3 regions of the Actinomadura sp. 9N407 genome follow, and region 3 is predicted to be linked to each of the others. Evidence: riboswitches for the same ligand, from Rfam matches in the RefSeq annotation. Region 3 holds a riboswitch; each other region holds the start of a gene.

Region 1 (9,674 bases), on a different contig from region 3:
CAGCGGATCCCAGTCCGGTGTCCCGAACTCCTCGGTGATCTGCGCGGCCGCCTTCCGTACGGCATCGGTGTAGTCGCGGTACTCGGGCAGATCGTGCCGGGACGGGTACGCGAACGCCAGCTGCACCACCCGGCCGCGCCACTCGGGATGGTTGATCAGCATCTCCCGGTACGCGGCCAGGCCCCGCACGATGTTCTTGGACAGCTCCGTCCGGTCGATCCGGACGATCAGCTTCCGGTCGCCCACCTGCTCGCGCAGCGCCCGGGCCCGTTCGGCGACGTCCGGCTCGGCGGCCCGCCGCCGCAGCGCAGCACCGTCGATCCCGAGCCCGTACACGCCGATCGTCGTCACATGCCCGCCCCGCGTGACCGTACGGGCCACGCGGTCCACCTTGGCGCCGGGCAGCGCGCAGCAGCAGTCCAGGAACGCCTCGGCCCAGCGTTCGGTCAGGAACCCGGCATGGTCGGCGCCCAGGATGCCGTCCAGGATCTGCTCGCCGATGTCGTCGGGCAGCAGCCGGTAGTACTCGGGCGGCGCCCACGGCGTGTGCGAGAAGTGCACGATCTTCAGATCCGGCCGCCTGTCGCGGAGCATCCGGGGTGCCAGCGACAGGTGGTAGTCCTGGATCGCGGCCTTGGCGCCGGGCGCCGCGTCCCGGGCGAGCGCGTCGGCGAACGCCGCGTTGTACGCCTCGTACGACTGCCAGTCGCGCCGCGCGCGCGCGTCGAAGTGCGGTGCCCGGGGCGTGTCGTACAGCAGATGGTGGACGAACCACAGCGTCGAGTTGGCCACGGCGTTGTACGCGCGGTGGAACGTCGCCGCGGGGATGTCGAGCATCCGGACGGCCGACCCGCCGATGTCGTGCCCCGCCAGGTCCAGCCGCCCGTCCGGGGCCTGCCGCGCCGCCGTACGATCGGCCTCGCCGAGAGCCGCGCACACCCACAGCACGTCCGGTGCCCCGGCCTCCGCCACGGTACGTACGGACCCGGTCCGGGTGCCCGCGCCACCCGGGTCACCGGGAGCGCCGGTGACCCCGGCGAGGCCGGACACCAGCCCGCCGGCGCCGCGGCGCATGGTCAGCGCGCCGTCATCGGACTGAGAGAACGACACCGGGCCACGGTTGGACGCCACCAGCACTTGGCTCATACCGGCAGGGTCTCAGTTGGGAACGGGGCGCATCAAAGTGACCCGGGTGATTTCGCGGCTCCGATTACCGGGATCCTCGCCGGGTACCGGGGCCGGATGAGCCGGGCGGAGACCACCAAGACCGTCCTCGTCGCGGGGACGGCCAACCTGATCCTGGCCGTCACCAAGCTGATCGCGGGCGTGCTGTCGGGATCGAGCGCGATGCTGGCAGAGGGCGCGCACTCGGTCGCCGACACCCTCAACCAGGGCTTCCTCCTGGCCTCGCTGAACCGCAGCGCCCGCCCGCCGGACCGCAGGCACCCGTTCGGGTACGGCAACGAGCGCTACTTCTGGTCGCTGCTCGCCGCGTTCGGGATCTTCGTCGCCGGCGGCGGCTACTCGATCTTCGAGGGGATCCTGACGATCACCGGCAAGGAACCCGGCGGCGGCGAGCAGGCCTGGCTCGCCTTCGCCGTCCTCGGCCTGGCCGCCGTCCTGGAGGGCACCTCCTGGCTGCGCGCCTGGACCCAGGCCCGCCGGGAGAACCGGCACACCGACCACGGTCTGGTCGAACACGTCCGCGACAGCCCGGACGTCACGTTCAAGGCGGCCCTGTTCGAGGACTCCGCCGCGATGATCGGCCTCGCCTTCGCCGCCACCGGACTCGCGCTGCGCGAGATCACCGGCTCCCCGTTCTGGGACGGCCTGGCCTCGGTCATGATCGGCCTGCTGCTGGTCGCGGTGGCCTTCGCCCTCGGCCGCGACAGCCGCAGCCTGCTGATCGGCCAGTCCGTGGCCCCCGCCGTCCAGCGCGAGATCCGTACCGAGATCGCCTCCGCCCCCGGCGTCACCGGCGTCCAGGAACTGTTCACCATGCACTTCGGCCCGGACGACATCCTCGTCGCGGCCAAGGTGAACTTCTCCGACACCATCAGCGCCGACGAGGCCGAGGACATCGCGGGCGAGATCGACCGCCTGCTGCAGGAGCGGATCCCCCTCGTCCGCCATGTCTTCCTCGACCCGACGCAGGTTTTAAAGGCGTAGCCCTTGGCGTCGGGCCTGGCGGCCCTCCTTCGGCGGGCTACGCGGCGATCGCTGGCATCGCTCCGAACTCGCCTGGCGGCTCGCTTCGCGATCAGGTTCTCGCTTCGCTCGAACCTGCCTTCGGACGCGATCGCAACGTTTGAGGCCGTCACAACTTCAGCAGGGGGCGGGGCTGGGGGCGCGAGGGTGATCTACACGTCGGTCGGGTAACGTCTCAAACGGCGAGACCCAGCTGTCCGGCAACCGGGCAGGTCATGTAAAGTCACGCATACGACGCGATACCGCCCAGGGAGAACGCATCTGCGTTCGGGTGGTATCAATGTCCTGCAGCGTTCATAGCGCTCATCAAGAGGGGTGCAGGGAGCACAGCGGCCTCGGGCCGGTCTTCCAGCTCAACTCACACACAACTTCATAGCGCTCATCAAGAGGGGTGGAGGGACCGGCCCGTTGAAGCCCCGGCAACCGACTGATTCGTACGCGCTCGCGATCCTGCGAGGCCGATCAGGAGATGGTGCCAACTCCGGCCTGTGACCAAGGTGGCACAGGGAAGATGGGGAGAAAGGCCTCGCTCCATGGCAATCACGCCTGCCAACCCGAACCTCTCGTCCGGCCCCGACCTCGGGCCCGCGACGGCCCTGGTCTGCCGCGAATGCGGGAGCCGCCGCGATCTCGGCCCGTTCTACGCTTGCGAAGAGTGTTTCGGGCCCCTCGAGATCGCCTACGACTTCAGCGGGATCACCCGCGCGAGCATCGAGGCGGGACCGCAGAACATCTGGCGCTACCGCGGGCTCCTGCCGGTGCCCTCGACGGTCGCCGAGACGCCCAACACCGAGCCGGGGCTCACCCGCCTCGTCCGCGCCGACCAGCTCGCCGAGTCGCTCGGGCTCGAGCGGCTCTGGGTCAAGGACGACAGCGGCAACCCGACCCACTCGTTCAAGGACCGCGTGGTCGCGGTGGCGCTGGCGGCGGCGCGCGAGCTGGGCTTCAAGGTGCTGGCCTGCCCGTCCACCGGCAACCTGGCCAACGCGGTCGCCGCGGCGGCGGCGCGCGCGGGAATCCGCAGCGCGGTGTTCGTGCCGTCCGACCTCGAGCAGCAGAAGATCATCACGACCGCGGTGTACGGCGGGACGTTCATCACGGTCGACGGCAACTACGACGACGTCAACCGGCTGGCCTCGGAGATCGCGGGCGAGCAGGAGGACTGGGCGTTCGTCAACGTCAACGTCCGGCCGTACTACGCCGAGGGCTCCAAGACCCTCGGGTACGAGATCGCCGAGCAGCTCGGCTGGCGGCTGCCGGACCAGATCGTGATCCCGGTCGCGTCCGGTTCCCAGCTGACGAAGATCGACAAGGCCTTCCAGGAGTTCATCAAGCTCGGCCTGGTCGAGGACAAGCCGTACAAGGTCTTCGGTGCCCAGGCCGCCGGCTGCGACCCGGTCGCGGCCGCCTACAAGGCCGGGCACGACGTCGTACGGCCGGTGAAGCCCGACACCATCGCCAAGTCGCTGGCGATCGGCAACCCGGCCGACGGCCCGTACGTGCTCGACGTCGTCCGGCGTACGGGCGGCGCGGTGGAGGACGTCACCGACGAAGAGGTCGTCGAGGGCATCCGGCTGCTGGCCCGTACCGAGGGCATCTTCGGTGAGACCGCGGGCGGGGTCACCGTGGCCACGCTGCGCAAGCTGATCGGCAGCGGCGCGCTCGACCCGGCCGCCGAGACCGTGATCATCAACTCCGGGGACGGGCTCAAGACCCTGGACGCGATCTCCTCCCAGGTGGGACCGGGCGCGAACATCGCTCCCACGCTGGAGGCCTTCCGGGCCGCCGGCCTCGCCTGACCCGTACGTCCGTCCCAGAGCATTCTTGGAGCCAGCAGCAATGAGCACCGTTTCCGTGCGGATCCCGACGATCCTGCGTCCCCTCACCGGTGGCGCCTCGGAGGTCAAGGCCGAGGGCGCCACGCTGCGCGCGGTGGTGGCCGACCTCGAGGCGAACCACCCCGGCATCGCCGCCCGCGTGCTGGACGACAACGGCAAGATCCGGCGCTTCGTGAACGTGTACGTGGGTGACGAGGACGTGCGGTTCGCCGACGGCCTGGACACCCCGACGCCCGAGGGCGCCCAGATCTCGATCATCCCCGCCGTCGCCGGCGGCTGATCGGGCTCGGCCCTTTGCCCCCTTTTCTCGGTAAATGCCGGGAAAAGGGGGCTTTGCCATGCTGGGGAGCGGGAAGAGGCTCTGCATGGGAACAGCCGAGAAAATCGCGGAGGCGGTCGAGGCGCATCCCATGGTGAGCCGGATCGAACTCATCGGATCGCGCGCCCGCGGCACCGCCACCGAACTGTCCGACTGGGATTTCCACGTCACCGCCGAGGACTTCGGCGAAGTGGCCGCCGACCTCCCCGCCCTGGCCGCCTCGTACGGACCGCTCGCCGCCCAATGGGACCCCCTCGGCGACTGCGAGAGTTACCTCCTCATCTATCCGGGCCCCGTCAAGGTCGACCTGCTCTTCCGCGACGTACCGCGCAGCTGGAATCCGCCCTGGCGCGTAGGCCCCGACACCCTCACGGCGATCGACGCGCACTTCTGGGACTGGTCGCTTTGGCTCGTCAGCAAGTGCCGCCACGGTATGACCGACCGCATCCGCGGCGAACTCCTCAGGATGAGCCACCACATCCTGAGGCCCCTCGGAATCGAAACGCTACCGCTCTCCCTCCAAGAAGCCGCGGAACGCTTCATACGCGCCCGCGACCGGCTGGAGATTCGCTACGGGTTGCACATATCCCGGCGCCTGGAGGAAGAAGTGCTCCCCCTCGTACGCGCGTCCCACCGTGACCATTACCGGCCGTCGGGCCTTCGCTCATAAGGACCGGTGCCGTACAAGAGCGAGATGCCCCTCAGCCCCCTCGCGGCGTGGGCTGACCGTTCAGTACGAGGTGACCGGAGCCTGCCGGTCGATCTCCATGGCGAGCGTGGTCACCATGGACTTGACGGCGGCCTGGCCGTGCTTCCGCTCAAGAACGGGGATCAGCCCCTTGCGCGCGGCCTCGTTCAGCATCCACGACAGCGCCGAATGATCCGCGCTCCGCCCGGCGGCGACCTCGTCATAGGTGTGCCGGCTGACCCTCAGCAACTCCGGGTACGAAGCCGACTCGGCCATGACCATGCGCGTCGCATCCCTGAGATCCATGCCCGGAGTCTAAGCGCGCCGCGCGCGTACCGGCTGGACGCGTCCATCAGCAACGGCTCATGGCAGCCTCCGGCCGTCACCCTGTTCGGACGGCATGCGCGCTGGTGGTGGCCAGGAGGACATCGGTCCCCCGAGCCACGTCCGGTCCTCGACCAGCGGCGACACTGACCCGTACCGGAGCAAGTTGCGCCCCGCTCGCCGCGGCGGTTCGGGTACGACCGTGCCACGTCCTTGCCTGCGATCATGTGCCGATGACCTCACCGCTCCCCGTCGACTGGACGATCGAGCGAGTACGCGCCGTGTCAGGCGATGACAGCGCCACAGCGCTGCCGACGGAACGGCTCGTACTGGTCGAGGAGCGGATCGGAGGCCAACCCGCCTACGAACCCGTACGGCCTGAACTGGTCGAAACGATCCTTCAGTTCCACGGCCTCTGTCTCGTCGGCATCGAAGGTGAGTGGTACATGGGTGACCTTCAACCGGACGGTTCCATCGCCTGCTGGGGGTCCTATGGGACTGATCTCCAAGCGGCCATCCGATCGCTTTAGAGGCATGACGTGGTGACTGATGCTCCGCTTCACTGCAGCCGGCTAGATCACCGCCGCGAAGTACAGCGCTAGGCGGGGGTGCGCGGCCGTCTGGGCCGCCGGTCGGTGGTCGACGCCCACGCGGCGGGACGGCGGGTGCAGCGACGCGAGTGCCGCGCCCCGATGGCGGCGGTGCCCGTGGTCACGCTTCTGCCCACGAGGAGCAAGTCTCGCGTGTGGGCCGCCTCTTTATGATGACGCTGTGGCTCTCGTTCTGTTCGTTCTGCTTCTGGGCACTCTGGTGTTCTCGGTCGTGTACGGGGCGGCCACGCTCGCCGGTGCCAACGACATGGTCAGCCTGTGGGTCGCAGTGGGAGCGGTGGCGGCACTAGCGATATTTCTGGCGTTCGATGTCCGTTCCACGATCGCTGCTGTCAGGGCGAGAGAGGCAGAGGAACGAGAACACCGCAGAGGATCGAAACCGATCGCGCCAGACGCTCCCGATGGGACGTGGGGTCGTTACTGGGACGAATGACCCGTGCGGAGGGAAACACCTCGCAGGGTCAGGCTTCCACCCCAACCATCGACGACCGTCACGGGTCCGAGCTGAGCCTCCCAGAGTCAGAGGCCCTCGCCGGAGGCGCTTCATCCGATCCGCTGTCCATCCTTCCTGGTATTTCGCTGACCTGGCCTTGCGTGTCCTCGACCCCGTTGACGACCGTGAGCGTCCATGATCGTCCGCCGTGACGGGCACCCAGCGGGCACGGTGCCTCTTGCTGATGAGCCGCTTTCTCTGGTCATGCTTGGTGAAGCGCGTAGAGAAGGAACGCGACGCAGCAGAGAGTCAGCGCGCCCTTCCCAGCGAAGTACACGCTCGCCCTGCGCCGTCGTCCCAGCAGTGCCGTTGCAAGGCCGATGATCGGCGCAAGCGCGGCACCACCGATCCCGGCCCATAGCAGTGCTACACCGGTCGATCTTTCGAAGACGTTCGGAAAGGGACGGCCAACGAGAGCATGGCCCATTGCGAAAGCTACGGGAAAGGCGAGCCACCATGAGGCCATGCCGGCAACCAGCCAGGATGTGATCCTGGCTGCGTTAACGCGTGTCTCGGCGTGCGGGGAATCTGACGGCGTAGCTGTAGCAGGCGGCATGTTGGGATCATAAGCGTCCCCTATGTCTCGGCCGCTAACGTTCGTCCCTGCCTCGCGACTACGCCCGACCTGGAGGAACCCGGAGCCTCCGTGACGGCGACGCGAGCGCCGCCGCCCTTGAACACGCGGTCAGGCTGAAAGTGTTCTCGGCAAATCCGCTCCGCGATGTCGACTGGGAAACGCCCCACGGCGTTCAGGGGATAGACCCCCAGCAGTCCCTGTCAGCTATGAGGCTGTGTGGTCTCGGGCTCGTGTCCAAGTGCTGACTCCCGATCAGCTCAAGACTCCGCTGGCCCAGCGGCCGTACGACCTTCGGCATGCCTGTCTGTCGCTCTGGCTCAACAGTGGTGTCCCGGCGGTCAACGTGGCGGCGCGTGCCGGGCGCTCGGTAGCCATGCCCCAGAGCACGTACGCGCACTGCCTCGACGGTGACGAGGAGATCAGGAACGAGCGCATCCAAGCCGCGCTTGGAACTCCCACGACCCCTGTCGCGGTACACCCGGTACAGGCCACCCCCGTGCCCAGACCCGTGTAACGCGACCACCGGCGTACGGCGGCTCGCGTTCCGTCCGACTTCGGACGGTTCCGCTCCTGGTCAGGGCGAGAACGACGAGGTGGAGGGGCCATCGCCTGGTCAGGACGTACGGCGCTTGCACTCGATTGGGTAGAGTGCTAAAAACCAATGGTTGGCACTCTGCTGTGGAGAGTGACAATCCCACAGTCTGGATCGAGGCGATGAGGCCTCACTCCGGCGGCGGAAATGACGCCGTCGGGGAGGTCGTCCGTCGCGGGCGTCGGCTCGATCCTTCATGGCCACCTTGTTCCGGGAGGACTGGAGCCTATGGCTGCAAAGATGATCGCGTTCGACGAGGAGGCTCGCCGCGGGCTGGAGCGCGGTATGAACCAGCTCGCCGACGCCGTGAAGGTCACCCTTGGGCCCAAGGGTCGCAACGTCGTGTTGGAGAAGAAGTGGGGCGCACCCACGATCACCAACGACGGCGTTTCGATCGCCAAGGAGATCGAGCTCGAAGACCCGTGGGAGAAGATCGGGGCCGAGCTCGTCAAGGAAGTCGCCAAGAAGACCGACGACGTCGCCGGTGACGGCACGACGACCGCGACCGTACTGGCGCAGGCGCTGGTACGCGAGGGTCTGCGCAACGTCGCCGCCGGCGCCAACCCGATGTCGCTGAAGCGCGGCATCGAGGCTGCGGTCGAGCGGGTCAGCGAGGAGCTCTCCAAGCTGGCCAAGGACGTGGAGACCAAGGAGCAGATCGCTTCGACGGCCTCCATCTCCGCGGGCGACCCGCAGATCGGCGAGATGATCGCCGAGGCGATGGACAAGGTCGGCAAGGAAGGTGTCATCACCGTCGAGGAGAGCAACACCTTCGGGCTCGAGCTTGAGCTCACCGAGGGCATGCGCTTCGACAAGGGTTACATCTCGCCGTACTTCGTCACCGACCCCGAGCGGATGGAAGCGGTCCTCGAGGACCCGTACATCCTGATCGTTCAGGGCAAGGCGTCGGCCAACAAGGACCTGCTGCCCGTTCTCGAAGGTGTGATGCAGGGCGGCAAGCCGCTGCTGATCATCGCCGAGGACGTCGAGGGCGAGGCCCTGGCGACCCTGGTGGTCAACAAGATCCGCGGGATCTTCAAGTCGGTGGCTGTCAAGGCCCCCGGCTTCGGCGACCGCCGCAAGGCCATGCTCGGTGACATCGCCACCCTCACCGGTGGCCAGGTCATCAGCGAGGACGTGGGTCTCAAGCTCGAGAACACCACGCTCGACATGCTCGGCCGCTGCCGCAAGGTGGTCGTGGCCAAGGACGAGACCACGATCGTCGACGGCGCCGGTGACGCCAACGAGATCGCGGGCCGGGTCAACCAGATCCGTACCGAGATCGACTCCACCGACTCCGACTACGACCGAGAGAAGCTGCAGGAGCGGCTGGCCAAGCTGGCCGGCGGCGTTGCGGTGATCAAGGCCGGAGCCGCCACCGAGGTGGAGCTCAAGGAGCGGAAGCACCGGATCGAGGACGCCGTTCGCAACGCGAAGGCGGCCGTCGAGGAGGGCATCGTGCCCGGCGGTGGCGTCGCGCTGCTGCAGGCCGGTATCCCCGCCTTCGACAAGCTCGAGCTGGTCGGCGACGAGGCGACCGGTGCCGCGATCGTCAAGCGCGCTCTGGAAGAGCCGCTGAAGCAGATCGCGGTCAACGCCGGCCTTGAGGGCGGCGTCGTGGTCGAGCGGGTCCGCAACCTGACTCCGGGTGAGGGCCTGAACGCCGCGACCGGCGAGTACGTCAACATGTTCGAGGCCGGGATTCTCGACCCGGCCAAGGTGACCAGGTCCGCGCTGCAGAACGCTTCGTCGATCGCCGCGCTGTTCCTGACCACTGAGGCCGTCATCGCCGAGAAGCCCGAGAAGGGCGGTGCCGCCGCTGGTGGTGGCGCTCCCGACATGGGCGGCATGGACTTCTGATCTAGTCCATCACTTCGGTGAGCCTCAAGGGGCGGTCCTTCGGGACCGCCCCTTTCGGCTGTCCGGGGTCTGCGGCACTATGCGGGTCTATGACCGATCTCTTCAGTTCCCCCGTGCTGCGCGTCGAGCAGCCCCGCCGCGCTCCGTCCGCCCGGTCCCAGTAC
Region 2 (9,674 bases), on a different contig from region 3:
GGCCCCGCGCTGGGACACGCCGCCCAGCTACGAGGACCTCGCGTACGCGTTCACCGAATCGGGCCGGCTCGGCATGGAGGGCATCGTCGCCAAGCGCCTGGACTCGCGCTACCGCCCCGGCCGCCGCGACCGGTGCTGGACCAAGGTCAAGAACATCCGTACCCAGGAGGTCGTCGTCATCGGCTGGACCTCCGGCGCCGGCCGCCGCGCCGGAGGCATCGGCGCGCTCCTGCTCGCCGTGCACGCCCCGTCCGGGCCCCTGACGTTCGCCGGCCATGTCGGCACCGGGTTCACCGACACCATGCTCCGCGACCTGTCCGAGAAGCTGACGCCGCTGGAACGCGACGTCCCGCCGGCCCCCGTACCCGCCCCCGACGCCCGCAACGCCCACTGGGTCGAACCCAAGCTCGTCGGCGAGGTCGCCTACGCCGAATGGACCGGCGACGGCCGTCTCCGCCACCCCACCTGGCGAGGCATCCGCCCGGACAAGTCCCCCGGCGACGTCCACCCCGAAGAGGCCTGACACGGCGATTCACGTCCAGGCGCGGTCGCGGAAGTGCCGGCCGAGCGTCCGGCCGTGCGGCGCCGCTCCTGCCCGGCCGCGAACCGGCCCGGGTCGGCGTCATAATCCCCGGGCAGCGCATTCCCCATGTCGGCCATGATGAACGGAACGCTACGCGATTCCGCCCCCCGCAGGCGCGAGTGCCGGCCACCGGCCCGCGGTGCCACCGGTCAAGCCGGCCGGCCGACCTTCCAGGTGATCCCGTACGGGGCGAGGGCGTCCAGGAACGCGGCGGGCCGGAGGACCTCGGCCGGGGCCCGTACGCCGGGAGGGCCGGACAGGCGGAGGGTGCCCTCGGCGGCCATTACGGCGGTGGTGCCGTACGTGTCGGGGCCCTCCGCCCAGGCGCCGGCGCGGTGGCCGTCCGGGGTGGTGGCCTGCACGACGATCGTCCAGCGCTCCCCGCGGCGGGTATCGCCGTCGGGGCCTTCCGGCTGGGCGGCGATGGTCTCCTCCGGGATGGCGTCGGAGAACAGCGCGGCCAGTTCGGCCTCCACGAAACCCTGGACGTGGGCCACCTCCAGGTGGTGAGGGATGGTGACGACCTCGTTCAGCGCGAACCTGACCGCCGGTACGGGGGAGTCCCCCGGGAACGTGAGCGAGGACAGGCGTGGCTGGACGTCGGCGCGCCATTCGCCGTCCTCGTAGGCCAGGCCGCCGGACTTGAGGACGTCCACGGTGCCGAAGAGCGAGCGCATCGAGCCGCGGGACATTCCCCCGCCGCCGCTCACCCGGTGCCCGGCCAGGACCTCGTGGAGGGGACCGCCGCCGAGGTGCTCGGACAGCAGCCGGGCGAGGAGGTCGCCGGGGACGCCGCCGTCGGTCATGGCGGGGGTGACGATGACCCCGGCGCGTTCGGCGTCCGCCGAGACCGTGTCGTAGATCCGCTTCACATGGAGCTGCTCGCCGGAGGTGTCGGTGTAGTGGCACCCGGCGGCGATGGCGGCACGGGCGACGGCCGTACCCGAGGGGGTGAACGGGCCCGCGCAATTGATCACCGCGTCGGCCCCGCGGAAGGCGGCGACGAGGGCGTCGTGGTCGGTGAGGGCGGCGACGCGGGTCTCCCGGCCGCCGGCGTCGGCGGCGAGGCGCCGTGCGTCGCGGCCCGCGAGGACGATCTCCGTGTCGTGCCGGGCCAGCTGGGCGAGGACGAGCCGGCCCTGGTAGCCGTACGCTCCGTAGATGACGATCTTCATGTCCGTCAATCTAGGAGGGCATCATGAGATCGTGAATAATCCATTGTCTCGTTGGGATACGTGATCGTCTCTTCATGGACGTGCTCAGTGATGTCATCGCCTCCGTCCGCACCGGTCGGCCGCACTCGTCCCGCACCACCGAGCGGGCGCCCTGGGGCTCGTGGCTGCATGCCTCGTCGGGGGCCGGCTTCCATGTGATGCTCGCCGGGTCGGGCTGGCTCGTCCCGCAGGAAGGGGCGCCGGTGCCGCTGGGCGTCGGCGACGTGGTGTTCGCGGCGCGGGGGACCGCGCACGGCCTGACCGATGATCCCTCCAGGCCGCTGGAGTCGATCGTCGAGCTCGACACCCTCGAATCCAGCGTGGAGGACGCGCAGGCCTCGGCGGTCATGCTGTGCGGCGCCTACACGATGGACCGGGGCCGCTCGCATCCGCTGCTGGACGAGCTGCCCGAGATCATCCACCTGCCCGCCAGGCTCGGCCGCCGCGCGCCGCTGCGGGCCGCGATCGACCTGCTCGCCGCCGAGATGGAACGTCCCGGCCCCGGCACCGACGCGGTCGTACCGGCCCTGCTGGACACGCTGCTGCTGTTCATCCTGCGCGCCTGGTACGAGGAGCGTCCCGAGACCGGATGGGCCGGAGCGCTGGGCGATCCCGGGATCAGCGCGGCGCTGCGCGCCGTCCACGACGACCCGGCGCGGCCCTGGACGGTCGAGGAACTGGGCACGGTGGCGGGGCTTTCGCGGGCGGCGTTCGCGCGCCGGTTCACCGGGCTGGTCGGGCGGCCCCCGCTCGGCTACCTCACCTGGTGGCGCCTGACGACGGCCGCCGGGCTCCTGGCCGGCGGGGACGCGCCACTGGCGGCGATCGCCCAGCGGGTCGGGTACGGGTCGGAGTACGCCTTCGCCAACGCGTTCAAGCGCGAATACGGCATCGCCCCGGGCCGCTACCGTTCGAGCCGATGAGTTCCCTCGAGAGCGGATCGGCTAGGTCAGCAGGCCGATGACGGGGGCGAAGGCCTCCAGGTCGCGGTCGGAGACGAGGTAGTAGCTGAAGCCGTACCGGTCGCGGCGCTCGGCCATCTGCCCGGCGATGTGCTCGGGCGGCCCGACGAACTGCGACGGCATGTCCGGCACGAGATCGGCGTCCCAGCCGCGGCGGCGGGCGATCCGCGCGGCGCAGTCATCGGGATCCGGTCCGAACGCGGGGTTCACCAGCATGCTCAGCTCGACGTCGCGTCCCGGCTCCCGTACGTGGGCGACCTTCCGGGCGATCGTCTCCGGCAGCCGCTCGGTGATCTCGTCGGAGATCGTTCCGCCGGGCAGCGCGCGCGGCAGGACGCCCGCGATGTCGGCGTACCGGCCCGCGAGCCGGAGCATCCGCGGGCTGCCCGCGCCGACGAGCAGGGGCGGCGGTGCCTGGACCGGCCGTGGGAACACCGTCAGGCCGCCGACCTGGTAGTGCTCGCCGGCGAACGTGGTCGCCTCGCCGCGCAGGAGGCTCGTGACGATCTGGAGCGCCTCCTCCAGGCGCCCCACCCGTACACCCGCCGGTTCGAACGGCATCCCGGCCGCCTCGTACTCCTCGCGCGCCCAGCCCGCGCCGATGCCCAGCTCGAACCGCCCGCCCGACAGGTGATCGAGGGTGGCGGCCTCCTTGGCGAGCATGACCGGGTGCCGGTAGTCGTTGCCCAGGACCAGCGTCCCGACGCGCAGCGTGCGGGTGGCGCAGGCGGCGGCGGTGAGGGCGGGCATCGGGGCGAGCTGGTCGCCGAACGGCTCGGCCACGAAGTGGTCCCGCAGCGTCAGCGTCGCGTACCCGAGTTCCTCGGCCCGCAGCGCCAGGGCGGTCAGCTCCGAGGCCGTACGGACCGACTCGCCGACGACGCCGAATCGGAAGCGCTTGCTCATGGGCCCCAGCCTGCCCGCCGGCGCGCGTGCCACGCTGGCGGGAATCCGACATGAGGGTTCGTCAGGGCGACTTGACGTCAGGTGGTCCTGACGCAAGGATGGGGGCATGTCACCCGATGAGCTGGACACCGCGCTGACGCTGCGGACCGCCGTGGCCAGGTTCGAGGAGCTGCGCGAGCACGACGCGTTCGCCGACCGGCCGCTCGGCAAGGCCGAGGCCCTCGAGCTGATCACCCTGGGTGAGGTCATCGCCCACAAGGCGCGCTACGGCCGCCAGCTCTCGGTACGCACCGCGCGCGAGGCCGGGGCCTCCTGGTCGCAGATCGGCCGGGCCATGGGCACGAGCAAGCAGACCGCCTGGGAGACCCACAACCGCTGGATCGAGCAGCAGGCCGAGCAGCGCCGCAACGAGGGCCACTGGGGCCTGGAGGCGCACGAAGTGGCGCGCGAACGGAAGCTCGCGGGCGAGGCGCCCTGACTCAGGCGTTTCGCAGGTCCTCGTACATGCCGAACAGCTCGCCGACCGGGACGGGCCTGCGGTCGGCGGCGGCGATCTCCTCGGCGCCCTTCAGCGTGGGGAGCGGCGGGTAGAAGCTCATGCCCTCGTCGTGGCGGAGGCCGGCGATGTCGTCCTCCCAGCCCGGCCACTGCAGCGTCCAGTAGAAGTCGGAGAGGTTGCCGAGGATGAGGAAGCGCAGCCACATGCTGTGCCCGAAGACGCGCTGCGGGGTCTTGAGGAGCTTCCACTCCAGGCTCTCGGGCTCGAAGTAGCACACCTGCCCCGGCTCGCCCGGACGGCCGTCGGCGGCCGGATCGGAGCCGTTGACCTCGAACCGCCCGCCCAGCACGTCGTACCCGACCAGCAGCGGGGGAGCGGGCCCGCCGCGTACGGCGAGCGCGGGATTGGCCTCGGCGAGGCTCGGCAGCCCGCGTTCGGGGAAGCCGCCGCCCAGCACCCGCACCCATCCGTTCGCGACCAGGGCGCCGCCGGTGTGCAGGGCGAGCGCTCCCAGGTACGAGCCGGCGCTGACCTGGATCCCGCGCAGGGCCTCCTCGCCGGCCTCCGGCCCGATGGGCAGGATCTCGGCGGTCTGGTGGCCGTCGGTGCGGCCGAGCAGCTCGCGCAGCTCCGGCCAGGCGGGATCGGCGACGTCCTTGAGCTCGGCGGCCGAGCGGAGATCACTCACAGGTCGTACGTCCTCCCATCGGGGCCGGGATGGCGTGCAGCCATTCCGGCGATCTTGTCAGATGCCCGGCATGGGCGTGGAACGTCCTCGATGTCCGGGCGCGTCGCCCCTTGACGCGCGCACCGGTTTCAGGATTGGTTAGGTATGCCTTACTTAGGTCTGCCTAACTTTCTGCCCCACCTGCCTGTGCCAACGTGAACCGACTCGCGTGGAGGAGCCTCATGGACCGGACCGCGCTCGCAGGGACGGCCGCCCTGGTCACCGGGGCCGGCCGCGGCGTCGGCGCCGCCGTCGCCCGTACCCTGGCCGCCGCCGGAGCGCGGGTCGCCGTGCTGGACCGCGACGCCGCGGCCGCCCGCGCGGTGGCCGCCGGACTCGACCGCGCGATCGCCTGCACGGCCGACGTCTTCGACGGCGACGCGGTCGAGGACGCCGTCGAACGCGCCGAACGCGAGCTCGGCCCGATCGGCCTCCTGGTCAACGTCGCCGGCATCGAGCGCTCCCTCACGGTGAACGCGACCGGCGTCTTCCTGGTCTCCCGCGCCGTCGCCCGCCGGATGGTCCCGCGCCGTACCGGCTCGATCGTCACCGTCGCCGCGGAGGGCGCCCGCGTCCCGCGCGCCCGCCTGACACCCTGCGCGGCCTCCACTGCCACGGCCGCACAGTTCACCCGCTGCCTGGACGTGGAACTCGCCGAGTACGGCATCCGCTGCGAGGTCGTCCCGGTCGACCGCGCCCTCACCGGCGTCCTCGCGGCCACGCGCCGCGCCCCGGAATTGCTGTTGCGGTAGCGCTCCCGCCGCGCCGTCCGGTATGCCTTGAACCGACGAAGGGACTGCCGCGGATGGACGTGCACTGGATCGGCGTCGCGATCGGCCTCTACGTCGCGTACGCGGGCGTCTCGATGCTGGTGGCCAAGATCCGCCTGCAGCTGCGCGGGCCGCGCGTACCCGGCGTCGTCGCCGGCCGTACGGACGCCGCGGCGACCCGGCCCGGAGTGGTGAGCCGCTCCGGCGTCGTCCGCTTCACCACCGAGGACGGCCGCACCGTCGAGGCCACCAGCTCGGTGCACTCGTTCCCCGGTCCGAAGGTCGGCCGGCAGGTCACCGTCGTGTACGACCCCAAGCGGCCCGAACGCACCGGCGAGCGCATCGGCGTCCACCTGTTCCTGCTCCTGGTCGGTGCCCCGCTGTTCATCGCCGTCGGCGCCGGGATCGCGCTCCTGAACTACCTGGACATGTGACGGTCCGCGTCCTTGGCCTCGAGCCGTCCGGCCAGGCGCGCCTTGACCGCGGGCCACTCCGAGGCGATCACCGAGTACATCGCCGAGTCCCGCAGCCGGCCGTCCTCGCCCGGCGCCCACGACACCCCCCAGCTCCGCAGCACCCCTTCGAAGGTGGCGCCGAGGGCCTGGATGGCCCGCCGTGACCGCTCGTTGCGGGCATCGGTCTTGAGGTCGACCCGTTCCACCCGGAGGGCCTCGAAGGCGTGGCCCATCAGCAGCAGCTTCGCCTCGGCGTTGATGCCCGAGCCCTGCCCGGACGCGCCGAGCCAGGTGAAGCCGATCTCGACGGCGCGCAGCTCGTCGCGGCCCGGCCAGTACCGGGGGTCCAGGTACGCCGTGCAGCCCACGGCGCGGCCGTCCGCCCGGCGGACCTGCGCGAACGGAACGACCCCTTGCTCCGCCCGCGCGAAGTGGGCCCGCACGAAGGCCGTGACCTCGCCGGCGCGGGGCACGAGCGTGAACGCGTAGCTGCCGCGATCCTCTTCCGCCGCCAGGGCCAGGTCGTCCACATGGTCCAGGGACAGCGGCTCGAGCCTGACGAGAGAACCTTCGAGGACGGGTACGTCGAACCAGGTGCCCATGGCGTCAGCTCCTCATCGTTCCTGGCAGTGGCACCTTGCCGTGGCAGGTTGCCGGACCGTCTCGGGGCCAGGTCCCTCGGGTCCTCTGGATGAACGCCACCGATCCTCGCGGGCGGACTCCGCCGCCGTCAAGGCGATTGATCAAGGCGCGCGCCGAGCCGTCAGGATTCCTCGGCGGCGATGAAGGCCTCGGCGCGGCGGAACAGGCCGAGGGTGATGGTGTGCAGCATGTCGCCGGTCTCCTTGGGTGCCTTGCCGGCGAACGCGCGGGCGTGGGTGCCCTCCAGGACGATGCCGAGCTTGAAGCAGGCCAGGACCGCGTACCAGGTGATGGACGCCAGGTCGCGGCCCTTGGCGGCCCCGGCGCGCTCGGCGTAGGCGGTCACGAGCTCGCCGGGGCCGGGCAGGCCGCCGGCCTCGCCGAGCGGGCCGGCCAGCATGTCGCTCATGTCGCCCTGCGCGGGCCAGGTGGCCAGCAGCCAGCCGAGGTCGAGCAGCGGGTCGCCGATCGTGCACATCTCCCAGTCGACGATCGCCGCCACCTGGGGGCCGCTTGAGGAGTACATGAGGTTGGCCAGGTGGTAGTCGCCGTGCAGGATGCCCGGGCGCCAGGTCTTGGGACGGCCGGCCTCCAGCCAGGCCGCGACGCGGTCCAGGCCCGGGATGTCGGGGCCCGGGTAGCCGTCGAGGGCGCCGTAGCCGTCCAGTTCCGACATCCAGCGGCCGACCTGGCGCTCCAGGAACCCCTCGGGCTTGCCGAAGTCGGCCAGGCCCACGGCCTCGTGGTCGACGGCGCCCAGGGCGGACAGGGCGCGGGCGGCGTTCAGGCCCATCTCGCGGCGGATCGCCGCGTCCGAGGCGTGCGGCTCGGGCAGCGTGACCGAGGCGTTGAAGCCGTCGACCGGCGTCATCAGGTAGAAGACGGCGCCGTTCATGACGTTCTCGTCCGGGCAGTCGGCGATGATGCGCGGGGCGGGCACGTCGGTGCCGTCGAGGGCCGCGAGCACGCGCGCCTCGCGGCGGAGCACGTCGTTGGTACGGGCGCGCAGGTGCCGGGGACCGCGGCGCAGCACGTAGCCGCGGCCGCCCCGGCGGAAGCGCAGCAGGACGTTCTGGGTCCCGCCGGACAGCAGGGTGACGTCTTCGAACGGGCCTTCGGGCAGGCCGCGCTCCGCCATCCACCCGGCGAGCACGTCGAAGTCCACGAGCTCGCGCTCGATCTCTGCGGGCTGCTGCACGGTCGCTCTCCCTCGAACCCTCGGACTCATGAACCACGAACCCTCGAACCCCTCGAACAGGGTTGTGCCGGAGAGTAACAGTGATGCACTTGCATTAATCCTTGTAGTAGGCGCATTATCGGCGGTGTACGCCGCCCGCGACGCCGAGGAGACCGCCATGGCATGGGACTTCGACACCGACCCCGAGTACCAGAAGCTGCTCGACTGGGCCGACACCTTCGTCCGGGAGGAGGTCGAGCCCCTCGACCTGGTCCTGGGCGACCCGTACGACAAGACCGACCCCCGCTTCAAGCAGCTGGTGCGGCCGCTGCAGCTGCAGGTGAAGGAGAAGGGCCTGTGGGCCTGCCACCTCGGCCCCGAGCTGGGCGGGCAGGGCTTCGGCCAGGTCAAGCTCGCGCTGCTGAACGAGATCCTGGGCCGCTCCCGCTTCGCGCCCTCGGTGTTCGGCTGCCAGGCGCCCGACTCCGGCAACGCCGAGATCATCGCCCACTTCGGCACCGAGGAGCAGAAGGAGCGCTACCTCGCGCCGCTGCTGGACGGCGAGATCTCCTCCTCGTACTCGATGACCGAGCCGCACGGCGGCGCCGACCCGACGCTGTTCACCACCCGCGCCGTGCGCGACGGCGACGGCTGGGTGATCAACGGCGAGAAGTGGTTCTCCTCCAACGCCAAGCACGCCGCGTTCATCATCGTGATGGCCGTGACGAACCCGGACGTCAGCGCGTACGAGGGCATGTCGATGTTCATCGTCCCGGCCGGCACGCCCGGGCTGACGATCGTCCGGAACGTGGGCGTCGGCGGCGAGCGCGAGGGCTCGCACGGCTACCTGCGGTACGAGGACGTCCGGGTGCCCGCCGAGAACCTGCTCGGTGCCGAGGGCGGCGCGTTCGTGATCGCCCAGACCCGGCTCGGCGGCGGCCGCATCCACCACGCCATGCGGACGATCGCGCAGGTGCGCAAGGCGTTCGACATGATGTGCGAGCGCGCGGTGAGCCGCAAGACGAGGTACGGGGCACTGGCCAAGCTGCAGATGACCCAGGAGAAGATCGCCGACAGCTGGATCGAGGTGGAGCAGTTCCGGCTGCTGGTGCTGCGCACCGCCTGGCTGATCGACAAGCACCAGGACTACAAGCTGGTACGCAAGGACATCGCCGCCGTCAAGGCCGCCATGCCCAAGGTGTTCCACGATGTCGTCCAGCGGGCGATGCATCTGCACGGCGCACTCGGCGTGTCGGGTGAGATGCCGTTCGCCGGCATGATGCTGGGCGCGCAGGCGCTGGCCATCGCCGACGGGCCCACCGAGGTCCACAAGATCACCGTGGCCCGGCAGATCCTGCGCGACTACGAGCCGGTGGAAGGATTGTGGCCGAGCGGCCACCTGCCCACCCGCCGCGAGGCGGCCCGCGAGCGCTACGCCGCCGCGCTCGAGAACGAGCTGGCCAACGAGTGACCGTGCCGTCCTGCGAGTGATGGGGCGGGCCGACCAGTGACAGGGGACGAGTGACCAACGCGACCCGCGAGCGGCTGCTGGACGCCGCCCAGCACCTGTACGCCCGGCGCGGCCTGGACGCGGTCAGCCTCCGCGAGATCAACCAGGCCGCGGGGGCGCGCAACGCCACCGCCGTCCAGTACCACTTCGGGGACCGCGCGGGGATCGTCCGCGCCGTCTTCGCCCGGTACCGGCCGGAGGTCGACGCGCGCCGGCACGCCCTGCTGGA
Region 3 (9,674 bases):
AGCCGGTCCGGGTCGTACATCGCCACGAAGCGCTCGGTGCCGTCCAGGCTGAGGAAGTACATCTCGGCGCCGTACGGCAGCCGGACGCTGTCGACCTTGTACTCGCGGATGGAGCCCGCGCTGCCGGGCGCGAAGCCGCTGCCGTGGAACGGTGCGCGCTCGATCACCCAGCCGGCGTCGCCCCAGGCCACCAGCTCCTCTTCGGTCTGGCCGCCGAACGGGATGCGGTAGAGGGCGGGGCAGTACGCGGGCCAGCGGATGACGTGCACGCCCTCGTCGCCCGGCTGGAACGGCGCGTCCTGGTAGAGCAGGCCCAGCGCCTCGTACAGCTGGATCGGGGTCTGCAGTTCGGCGACGTCGACGGTCGGGTGCACGAATCCGCCGACGCGGTCGTACCCCTGCTCCAGGTACCAGGCGACGTGGTGGTGGGCGACCACCTTCTGCATGATCGCGGGCTGTGCGGTCCGGTCGCCGTCGGGCTCGGGCTCGGGCAGCGGCGCGAGGGGCTCGGGGCGGGCGGGCGCGCGTAGGTCCTGGGACGGTACGGGCTCGGCCTCGCCGACGAGGGACGGTTCGCCGGGGCGCGGTCCGGGCAGGGGCGCGATCGGTTCCGCGTCGGGCTCGCGCAGGTTCTGCGGCGGCAACGGCGGTACCGGCGGGAGGTCGGTGACCGTGGCGTCGGCCGGGGCCGGAGCGGGCGGCGCGGCGGGAGCCGGAGGCGGCTGCTGGGACGGGGGCGGGTTGGGTACCTCGGGACGGGCCTGCACCAGTCCCACCCGGACGGCCCACTCGCTGAGCGCGAGCACCTGGTCGCCGCGGAGCGACGCGCCGATCCGGGTCCCGGGGTTGAGCAGCATCGCCCATTCGGAACGCGGCCAGGAGCCGATGAGCTCGCGGAAGTCCGCGTACACGAACCGGGACTCCGGCAGCACCTCGCGAAGCCGTACGAGCGAGGTGAAGACCTGGACGGCGCTCTCGCCGCGCAGCGACGCCTCCCACCGGAACTCCCGCTGGACGGGCGTGACCTCCAGCGGCGCGTCCTCCGGGATGGGCACCAGGACGTTGGCCGCGAGCAGGATGCGCAGGAAGGCGTCGGAGTCGCCGGCGAGCGCGGCCTCGTACAGCTCCTGGTCGATCCGGTTGCCCGGCTCGAACTCCGGCTCCGGAGGCCGTTCCGCCGGAGGTTCCTCGGCACGGATCGGCTCGGTGGGCGTCGGCTGGGCGGGGAGGGGATGCGGCGCGGGCGGCTCAGGGACGTCGTCCGGCGCGGCTTCCGGCGCCGGAGCGGGCGCAGGCGCGGGCGCCTGGGCCGGCGCCGGGGGTGCTTCCTGGACGGCTTCGGGAGCCGGGGCCGGAGCGGGCACGGACGGGGGCGGCGCCGCGTCGGTACGGGGCGTACCGCGGAGCGCGCGGACCTGGTCGCCGGGCATCGTGGCGTCGATGGGCGTGCCGGGGTTGAGGACGAGCGTCCATTCGCTGTCCGGCCACGCGGTCACCATCTCCTGCAGGCTGGGCATCACGAACCGCGACGACCCGATCGCCTCGTTCATCCACTTGAGCGAGGTGAACAGCTGGATCGAGACCTTGCCGTGCACCTCGACCGGTCCCCACGGGAACTCGGGGTCGTCCGGCGCGATGCCCCACGGCGTCTCCTGCTCGGCCGGGACGAGGACCTGGGCGCTGAGCAGGATCGTGAAGAACGCGTCGGTGTCGCGGCGCAGGGCGGCGTCCAGGAGGCGCTGCTCCACGTCGTTCTGCGGCTCGATGCCGTCGGCCATCCGCCGGGCGGCCCGCTGGTCGGCCCAGGTGGCCAGGCCGGGAAGCTGCTCGGCCAGGATCGTGCCGCCGGCCGGGGAGCCGGAGTTGATCGCCAGTGCCTCGCCGCGGCCCGGCCAGTAGCGCAGCACCACGGTGAACGGCAGCTTGATGAACTCGCTGCCGGTACCGGTGGCTGCCGCGGCCTCGACCAGGCGCTCCGGCGACGTGAACACCGGGATGACGGTCGTTCCGTCCACGTCGCTGGTCTGCCACGGGAAGCCGGGGCGGCCGGGACGCAGCGTGTAGTCCATGTCCTCGGGGACCGGCAGCAGGACCTCGGCGTCGGCCAGCGACTGCAGGAAGAGGTCGTGGTCGTTGCCGGCGGCGGCGCGCAGCAGCGCCCGTTCCACCTCGTTGGCCGGCTGGAACTCGGGCCGGCGCTCCTTATGAGGCAGCTCCTTGTGCTGCTCCTGGAGCTCCTCCCACGGCGCCGCGTCCGTTCCCGTGCCTTCCGGTACGGCCGGGTTGTCGAGACGCGTCACGTCGGCCTTGGGCGGCGTGGAGGTGTCGGCGTCGAGGGCCGCGGCGACCCCACCCTCGGGCAGTTGCGACTCGTCGTCGGCCTGCGCGGGCGCGGGCGGAGGAGCGGGCGCGGGCGCCTCGTTCGCCGCCGGTACGTCGGCGGGGCGCGGGGCCACCGGCATGTCGGTCGCGGGCTGGTCCTGAGGCGGTGCGGCGTGCTTGCCCGGTCCCTTGCTCGCCGAGTGCGCCGCATTGCGCGACGCGGGCGGCGGAGGCGTTCCGGGCAGCGTCGGCATGGCGCGCGTGGCGTCCGCCGGGCCGGCGTCGTGCACCTGGCCGTCGGGGTTCCCCCGTATGGCGGGGAGGTCGTTCATGGTGGGGGAGGGGTCGTCGGGTACGGCGGACGGCCCGGCCACGACCTCATCGGCGTTCGTGGACGGCTCCTTGGGGCCGCTGAACGCGTCCTGCGGATGAGCGGCCATTCCCTGGGCCGCCGGAGCCGGAGCCTGGACCGGGGGCGAGTGCGGGTGCTGCGGCGAGGCGGCCCCGTCCCGCACGTCCGCGGGAAGGGAGTGGGCACCCGTACCGTGAGCGGCCTGTGGCGGCGCTGGAACGGTCTCGGCGCCGTACGCGCGGAGGCCGCGGCCCGCCTGGGGCGGCCTGCTGTCGCCGTCCACGACCTGCCTGATGAACCAGGACGGAAGGCGCGCCTCGATGGGCAGCCCGGGACCGTCCCCGCCGTTGGCCGGCAGGTCGACCGCCAGCCACCAGCGGGCGTCCGGCCACGACTCGGCGAGGTCGGTGAACCTGAGCCTCAGGTAGTGCCGGTACGCCGGTCCGAGGCATTCGCGCATCGCGTCCGCCGAGGTGTAGGCCAGCACGTGGGTGCGGCCGTCCTCCTCCTGGACCGGCCAGCTGGGCTGCGCCTGCCCGCCGACCACCTCATCGGCGAGGTCGGGTGGGACGGGGATCACCAGTTCGCTCCCGGCGAGGAGGCGGAAGTACGCCTCCTGGTCCCCGTTCCGCACCGCCTCCTGCAGCCGGCGCTCGAGCTCCGACGTGGGTCGCCACGCGTCGGCCACGGTCGCCACCCCCTGTTTCATCCCGTGCCGCCTTCATCCCCGGTCGCGCCGGGAAACCCGGCGAGGCCCATCCTGCCCGTCCCGGGCCCCGTGACCGGGCTCTTGACGCGTAAGTTACGGACGCGCCTACGCTACATGGACGAACCAGGCCAAAGTGTCCGTTCAATGGCCTGGCCGGCGGGCGGACGGGACCGTGCCCGCTACGCGCGGGCCTCGCGCGACAGCCGTCCGAGCGCGTCCAGCAGCCGGTCGACGTGCTCGTCCGTCGTCCCGATGCCGAAGCTCGCCCGTACCGCCGTCGCCCCCGCCTCCACCGGCCCCCGCACGGCGCCGAGCAGGTGCCGAACGAAGGGGTGGGCACAGAACTTCCCGTCCCGGACACCGATGCCATAGGTCCCCGACAGGGTAAGCGCAGTGTCCCGCGCGTTCCAGCCGTCCACGATGAACGACACGATTCCCACCCGCGGGTTACGGCCGTCCCAGAGTGTGAGTTCATGCACGCCGGGAAGAGCCGCGATGCCCCGGCGCAACCTGGCCAGCAGGCGCTCCTCCTCCCGGATCAGCGCGTCCCAGCCGGTCGCCGCCAGGGCGTCGCAGGCGGCGGCGAGGGCCAGGGCGCCCAGGACGTTCGGCGTCCCCGCCTCGTGCCGCTGCTGCGCGTCGGCGGACCAGCGGGTGGTGTCGCCATGGCCGGTGACCGAGGCGCTGGCGCCACCGCCCTTGAGGTACGGGGCGGCCGCGCGCAGCCAGTCGGACCGGCCCGCCAGCACGCCCGCCCCGAACGGCGCGTACAGCTTGTGCCCGGAGAACGCGACGTAGTCCAGGCCGAGCGCGGTCATGTCGAGCGGCCGGTGCGGGACGAGCTGGGCCGCGTCGACGGCGATGCGGGCGCCGTTCCGCCGGGCCGTCTCCGCCAGCTCGGCGATCGGCCAGATCTCGCCGGTGACGTTGGACGCGGCGGTCACGACCAGCAGCCGCGGCCCGGCCGGAGCGTCCCGCAGCGCGCGGTCGGCGGCGGCGACGGCCTCGCCCGGAGTCGCCGGGGCGGGCAGCCGTACGGCGCGCTTCCAGGGCAGCAGGGACGCGTGGTGCTCGGTCTCGAACACCACGACGGTCGTGCCGGGCGGCGTGGCGTGGGCGAGGAGGTTCATGGCGTCGGTCGTGTTCCGCGTGAAGACGACCGCGTCGCGCTGCCACACGCCCAGGAAGCCGCGTACGGTCTCCCGCGCGTCCTCGTACGCCTGTGTGGTGACCTGCGACGCGTACCCGGCCCCGCGGTGCACGCTGCTGTAGAGGGGCAGCGCACGGGTGACGGCCTCGTGCACCGCCTCCAGACACGGCGCGCTGGCGGCGTAGTCGAAGTTCGCGTACGCGACACCGCCCCCGCCGTCCAGCGGGACGATCGCGTCGGTGCCGATGACGCGCGGCGCGATCTCCGGAGCGGTAGCGTCGGCGTTCCGCGCGAGCGACGGTGCCGGGTCCGGTACGGGGACGGGACGGGTGGTGAGCGTTGCGGTACCGGCAGGAGACATGCGGACGGCCCTCCTCAGGGTCCAGGGACCCCGTGAGGCGTACGGCCACAGAGCGGGATCCGCGCTTGCCGGAACGCGGTGTACGTCCGGCCAGGTCCTCACCCGGGGCACCCCATCGCGGACGAAGGGTTGCCGGCCAGCAAGCCGGGGCTTGACGCTGGCACTCATGACCTAGTGCGGAATCATATGACACATGCCGACGGGGATGAAATGGGAGGGTGCGATGCGACGCGAGGTGGTTCGGGCGTTCACCGGGGGAGCGCTGATGCTCGGGGCCTCGGGTCTGCTGGGCGGCTGCGGCCTGCTGGGCGGTAACACCGACCAGATCTGTGCCGACACGAAGAAGGCGTTCCAGCAGTACGTCACCCAGGTGAGGAGCGTTTCCGCGGCCGATCCCGCGCAGTGGAAGCAGCCCACCGAGCAGTTGGCCGGCCGCATCGACGGGCTGGCCGCCAAGGCCGAGGACGCGGAGCTGAAGAAGGCGCTCAAGACCGAGGCCGGCAGCCTGCGCCAGGCCGCCACCACGATCGGCACGGGCGACGCGGCCCAGCTCAACAGCGTGATCTCCAAGACCCCCCAGCGAATCGGCAAGGCCTGCGCGTGACCGTTCCTTAGCAGGCGCGACTCTTCAGCAGGCACGACCCGCGTTGCCAGACGAGCAGGGGCCCGGCGCTGTCGCGCCGGGCCCCTGCTCGTCTGTTTCCGTGTTCGCCTACGGCTCGCGGGTCAGGCCGCGTTGGGGGTCGCCGCCTCCGCCTCCCCCTCCGCCGCCTCCGTTACCGGGGTCGCCCGGATCGCCGGGGTCGGGGTCTCCGGGGTCGCCCGGGTCAGGCGGCAGCGGGAGCTCCGGACCGGGATCGCCGCCGCCCGGAGGCGGCGTCGTCGGGTCGGGCTCTTCCGGACCCGGCGGCCGGGTCGGCCCCGGACGGGTCGGGGACGGATCGTCGGACCGGTTGGACGGCCGCCCGGTGTAGCCGCCGGGCCTCGACGACGGCGACCCGAACGACTTGGGCGAGTAGTTCTCGGCGTTGACGGCGTCGGACATGAAGGTCCGCCACATCTGCGCAGGCAGCTGCCCGCCGTACGCCCCGTACCCGGGGATGTTCAGCGGCTTGCGGTCGCTGCGGAACATCGACACCGACGTGGACATCTGCGGGATGAACCCGTTGAACCAGATGGCGCGGCCCTCGTCGGTGGTACCGGTCTTGCCCGCCACGTCCCGGCCGTCGGCCAGCTGCGCGCCGGTCCCCGTACCGGCGCGGACCACCTGGGTCATCGCGTACGTGGCGTCCCGCGCGACCTGCTCGCTGAAGACGCGCTTGCCCTTCTCGCTGAACTTGCGGGTGTGCTGGTCGCCGTCGGTGACCGACTTCACCACGTAGGGGGTGTGGTAAACGCCTTCGTTGGCGAACGTCGCGTACACCGCGGCCTGCTGGACGGGATGGACCGAGATGACGCCCAGCGGGAAGGTGGGGGCGGTGTTGGCGCCGTTGGCCGTGAGCTGGTCCTTGCCGATGCCCAGTTTCACGGCCATCTCGGTCACCTTGTCGAGGCCGATCTTCTGCCCGATGTTGACGTAGGCGGTGTTGACCGAGTTCTGCGTCGCGCCGACCAGGTTGACCTGGCCGAAGCTGCGGCCGTCGTTGTTCTTCACCGGGGTGCCGCCGTAGTACTGCGGCGACGAGCCGTCGACGGAGTCGTACAGCTTCATGCCGTCGTCGAGCGCGGCCGCCAGCACGATGGGCTTGAACCCGGACCCGGCCTGGGCCCAGTCGCCGAACGTACTGCTCAGCGCCTCCTTGAGGTAGTCGCGACCGCCGTAGAAGGCGGCCACCTGCCCGGTCTCCGGATCGACCGACACCATCCCGGTGCGGATCTTCTTGCTCATCCCGTCCGGGGCGTTGCTCGTCACCGCGCGCTTGGCGGCGTCCATCAACGGCTTGTCGAAGGTGGTGGTGATCTTCAGCCCGCTGCGGTTGATCTCGTCCTCGGTATAGCCGCGGCGGTCGATCAGCTCCTTCTTGGCCACATTGACCATGTAGCCCTTCTGGCCCTTGAAGATATTGGTGATCTTCTGCTTGGTCGGCATCGGGAACGTCATCCGGGCGGCCTCGGCCTCGGAGACCGCGCCGTTCTCGACCATGTTGCCGACCACGGACCGCCAGCGCTGCTCGACATAGGCCTGGTTGTCGGTGCGCGGCTCGGCGAAGTTGCTCGGCTGCTGGATCGCCGCCGCCAGATAGGCGCCCTGCGCGGGGGTGAGCTCGCTCACGTCCTGGTCGTAGTACGCCTTGGCGGCGGCCTGGACGCCGTACGCGTCGCGGCCGAAGTAGATCGTGTTGAGATACTGCTCGAGGATCCAGTCCTTCGGCTTCTCCCGGCCGACCTTCAGCGCGACCATGATCTCCTTGAGCTTGCGGGAGACCGAGCGTTCCTTGCCGATTCCGCCGTAGTAATTGCGGACCATCTGCTGCGTGATGGTGGAGCCGCCCTGCAGCTGCTCACCGGTGGCCGTGGACCAGAACGCCCGGACGGTGCCCCGTACCGAGACCCCGGGATCCTCGTAGAAGCTCTGGTTCTCGGCCGCGATCACCGCGTTCCGGACGCCCTCGGGGATCTTGTCGATCGGTACGGCGTCCCGGTTGACGCCGGTCTTCGCGATCACCGTCTTGCCGTCGGCGTAGTAGTAGGTCGGCCCCTGCGCGACGGCCTCCTGCTGCGGCGAGGGGACCGGGGTGAAGATGTAGGCCACCCCGAACGCGACCACGCCGAACCCGATCAGCGCGAGCATGGTGAACAGCGCGCGCCGCCCGTACCGTGCCGCGCGGGTCCGCTCCTTCTTGGGTCGCTTGCCGCCATCGCCCTTGCCCGTGGTGTTCTTCACGCCGGCGTCCTCGCTGGGAGTGGACGGGACGGGGGGAACGGGGGGAACCGCGGCCGCCACGGTGGCGTCGGCGGCGTCGGTCTCGGTCTCGGGGGCGGTCTCGGCCTCGTCGGTGACCAGGGCTTCTTCGACCGTGGGCGCGGGATCGGCGGGGGCGTCGCCCTCGGGCGCGTCGTTCGTTTCCGCGGCCTCGACGCCGAACTCGGCGTCGGTGTCGGTGTCGGGCTCGTCCGCGGCCCCGATCGCCTCGACCTCGGCCTCGACCTCGGCCTCAGGCTCGACCTCGACCTCGGCCTCGGCCTCGGGCACGGTCGCGGGTTCGACCTCGGCTTCGGCCTCGGTCGCGGGTTCGGAATCGGAATCGGAGGCGGTCTCGGGCTCGGTCTCGGCGGGCGTTCCGGTATCGGTCTCGCTGGCGCTGGGGACGCCGTTCTCGTTCATGTTCGCGGCGCTGCCGTCATTCTCGGATTGATGGGATTTGTCGGTTTCGGGGGCGGAGCCATTCGCCGGGGGCGGCGGATCGCCGGACGTGGCCGCGGATCCGGCCGCCGGTGTCCCGTCGGGCGCGCGGCCTTCCGGGCTCTCATCGCTACTGCTCACAAGCCCCCCGTGATTTCTTCGTGACCGACGATACCCGAGGGGTTCGATGGTTCCGGCGGGTCAATGGACACTCCCATGGCTCCCATTAGAAAGACGAACTGGACGCCCGAACGGTTGTCCCGTCGAAATCGCGAATGCGCGGGTTCGCTCTGGAATGCCGAACGGCGGGCCATCCGGATGGGATGCCCCGCCGTTCGCGCATCATGCCGTGGCGCTAGACGCCGGTCACTTGGGCATGACGCCGAGGATGTCGGCCACGAACACCACGTGGTCATCGCCCTTGATCCCGGCCTCGGGCTGGCCGGCCTTGCCGTACCCGTCCTTGGGCGGCAGGACGAGCAGCACCCGGCTGCCGATCTTCTTGCCCTGCAGGCCCTTGAAGAAGCCGGTCATGCCCTGGGTGGAGGCCAGCGGGAACGGGGCGGGGACGCCGTCGTCCCAGCTGGAGTCGAACTCCTTGCCGTTCCGCCAGACCAGGCCCTTGTACTTGACGATCGCCGTGTCGTCCTTGGTGGTCTCCCGGCCGCCGCCCTCGATGAGGGTCTCGACCTTCATCTTCTCCGGCGGGTCCGCCTTCGGGATGGTGACCTTCGGGCCCTTGCCGGCCTCGACGGGCCCGATCGCGGGTAGGTCCTTGTCGTCCTGCTCCTTCGGGGTGCCCTTGGCCTCGGCGTTCTTGGGGTAGGCCTCCAGCAGGTCGGCGACGAAGACCACCGAGTCGTTCGCGGTCAGGCCGAGCTGCTCGCCCTGCTTGCCGAAGCCGTCCTTCGGCGGGATCTCAATGATCACCCGACTGCCGGCGGTCTGCCCCACCAGGCCCTTGTCCAGGCCCTTGAGCGGGGTCTTGCCGAGCGTCATCATCATGGTCTGCTGGCCGGCCGGCTGCTCCCAGGAGGACTCCAGCTTCTTGTTGGAGCTCTCGTCCGCCTTCTCGTCGGTGCCCTTGGACCACTGGAAGAAGGTGTACTTGGCGATCGCGGTGTCGCCGGTGGCGAGCTTGTGCCCCTTGCCCTTGATCGCAGTGTCGACGTCCAGCTTGCCGCTCGGGACGAGGTCCTTGGGAATGCGGACCTTGGGTGCCTGGCCGAGCGCGCCGGTGGCCGTGATCACGGGGCCGGGCCGGGTCACGTACCACGTGGTGCCGCCCGCGATGGCCAGGACCGCGACCACCGCCACGGCGATCCCGATGCGGCGCTGCTTCTTGGCCTGCGCGGCGGTCTTGCCCGACGGGCGGGGACCGCGGCTGCGGTTGGCTCCGCTGATCCCGTGCGGCTTGAACTCCGGGCTGCGGATGTT

The links. A riboswitch is a leader RNA that binds a small molecule or an ion and turns the genes downstream of it on or off. The one in region 3 is predicted to bind S-adenosylmethionine.
Region 1: another riboswitch for S-adenosylmethionine. It lies ahead of thrC (threonine synthase); the one in region 3 lies ahead of ACH34Q_RS12540 (aminotransferase class V-fold PLP-dependent enzyme).
Region 2: another riboswitch for S-adenosylmethionine. It lies ahead of ACH34Q_RS40760 (GNAT family N-acetyltransferase); the one in region 3 lies ahead of ACH34Q_RS12540 (aminotransferase class V-fold PLP-dependent enzyme).

The regions. Positions count from the first base shown of each region.
Region 1 is NZ_JBIRAW010000031.1:125,995-135,668, forward strand. Features, by position in the region: gene ACH34Q_RS36400 (trehalose-6-phosphate synthase) at 1-1,146, opposite strand, end outside; gene ACH34Q_RS36405 (cation diffusion facilitator family transporter) at 1,243-2,169, shown strand; SAM riboswitch class I at 2,585-2,726, shown strand; gene thrC (threonine synthase) at 2,742-4,007, shown strand; gene ACH34Q_RS36415 (MoaD/ThiS family protein) at 4,048-4,326, shown strand; gene ACH34Q_RS36420 (nucleotidyltransferase domain-containing protein) at 4,412-5,035, shown strand; gene ACH34Q_RS36425 (hypothetical protein) at 5,096-5,359, opposite strand; gene ACH34Q_RS36430 (hypothetical protein) at 5,611-5,907, shown strand; gene ACH34Q_RS36435 (hypothetical protein) at 6,149-6,421, shown strand; gene groL (chaperonin GroEL) at 7,879-9,510, shown strand; gene ACH34Q_RS36445 (phospholipid scramblase-related protein) at 9,600-9,674, shown strand, end outside.
Region 2 is NZ_JBIRAW010000040.1:51,277-60,950, forward strand. Features, by position in the region: gene ligD (non-homologous end-joining DNA ligase) at 1-523, shown strand, start outside; gene ACH34Q_RS40725 (saccharopine dehydrogenase NADP-binding domain-containing protein) at 733-1,758, opposite strand; gene ACH34Q_RS40730 (AraC family transcriptional regulator) at 1,833-2,720, shown strand; gene ACH34Q_RS40735 (TIGR03621 family F420-dependent LLM class oxidoreductase) at 2,742-3,665, opposite strand; gene ACH34Q_RS40740 (hypothetical protein) at 3,772-4,143, shown strand; gene ACH34Q_RS40745 (DUF2625 family protein) at 4,145-4,852, opposite strand; gene ACH34Q_RS40750 (SDR family NAD(P)-dependent oxidoreductase) at 5,074-5,643, shown strand; gene ACH34Q_RS40755 (DUF3592 domain-containing protein) at 5,697-6,095, shown strand; gene ACH34Q_RS40760 (GNAT family N-acetyltransferase) at 6,080-6,718, opposite strand; SAM riboswitch class I at 6,728-6,814, opposite strand; gene ACH34Q_RS40765 (phosphotransferase family protein) at 6,880-7,956, opposite strand; gene ACH34Q_RS40770 (acyl-CoA dehydrogenase family protein) at 8,114-9,406, shown strand; gene ACH34Q_RS40775 (TetR/AcrR family transcriptional regulator) at 9,457-9,674, shown strand, end outside.
Region 3 is NZ_JBIRAW010000006.1:275,437-285,110, reverse strand. Features, by position in the region: gene ACH34Q_RS12545 (SseB family protein) at 1-3,383, opposite strand, end outside; gene ACH34Q_RS12540 (aminotransferase class V-fold PLP-dependent enzyme) at 3,563-4,894, opposite strand; SAM riboswitch class IV at 4,951-5,066, opposite strand; gene ACH34Q_RS12535 (hypothetical protein) at 5,118-5,498, shown strand; gene ACH34Q_RS12530 (transglycosylase domain-containing protein) at 5,607-8,219, opposite strand; gene ACH34Q_RS12525 (FKBP-type peptidyl-prolyl cis-trans isomerase) at 8,604-9,674, opposite strand, start outside.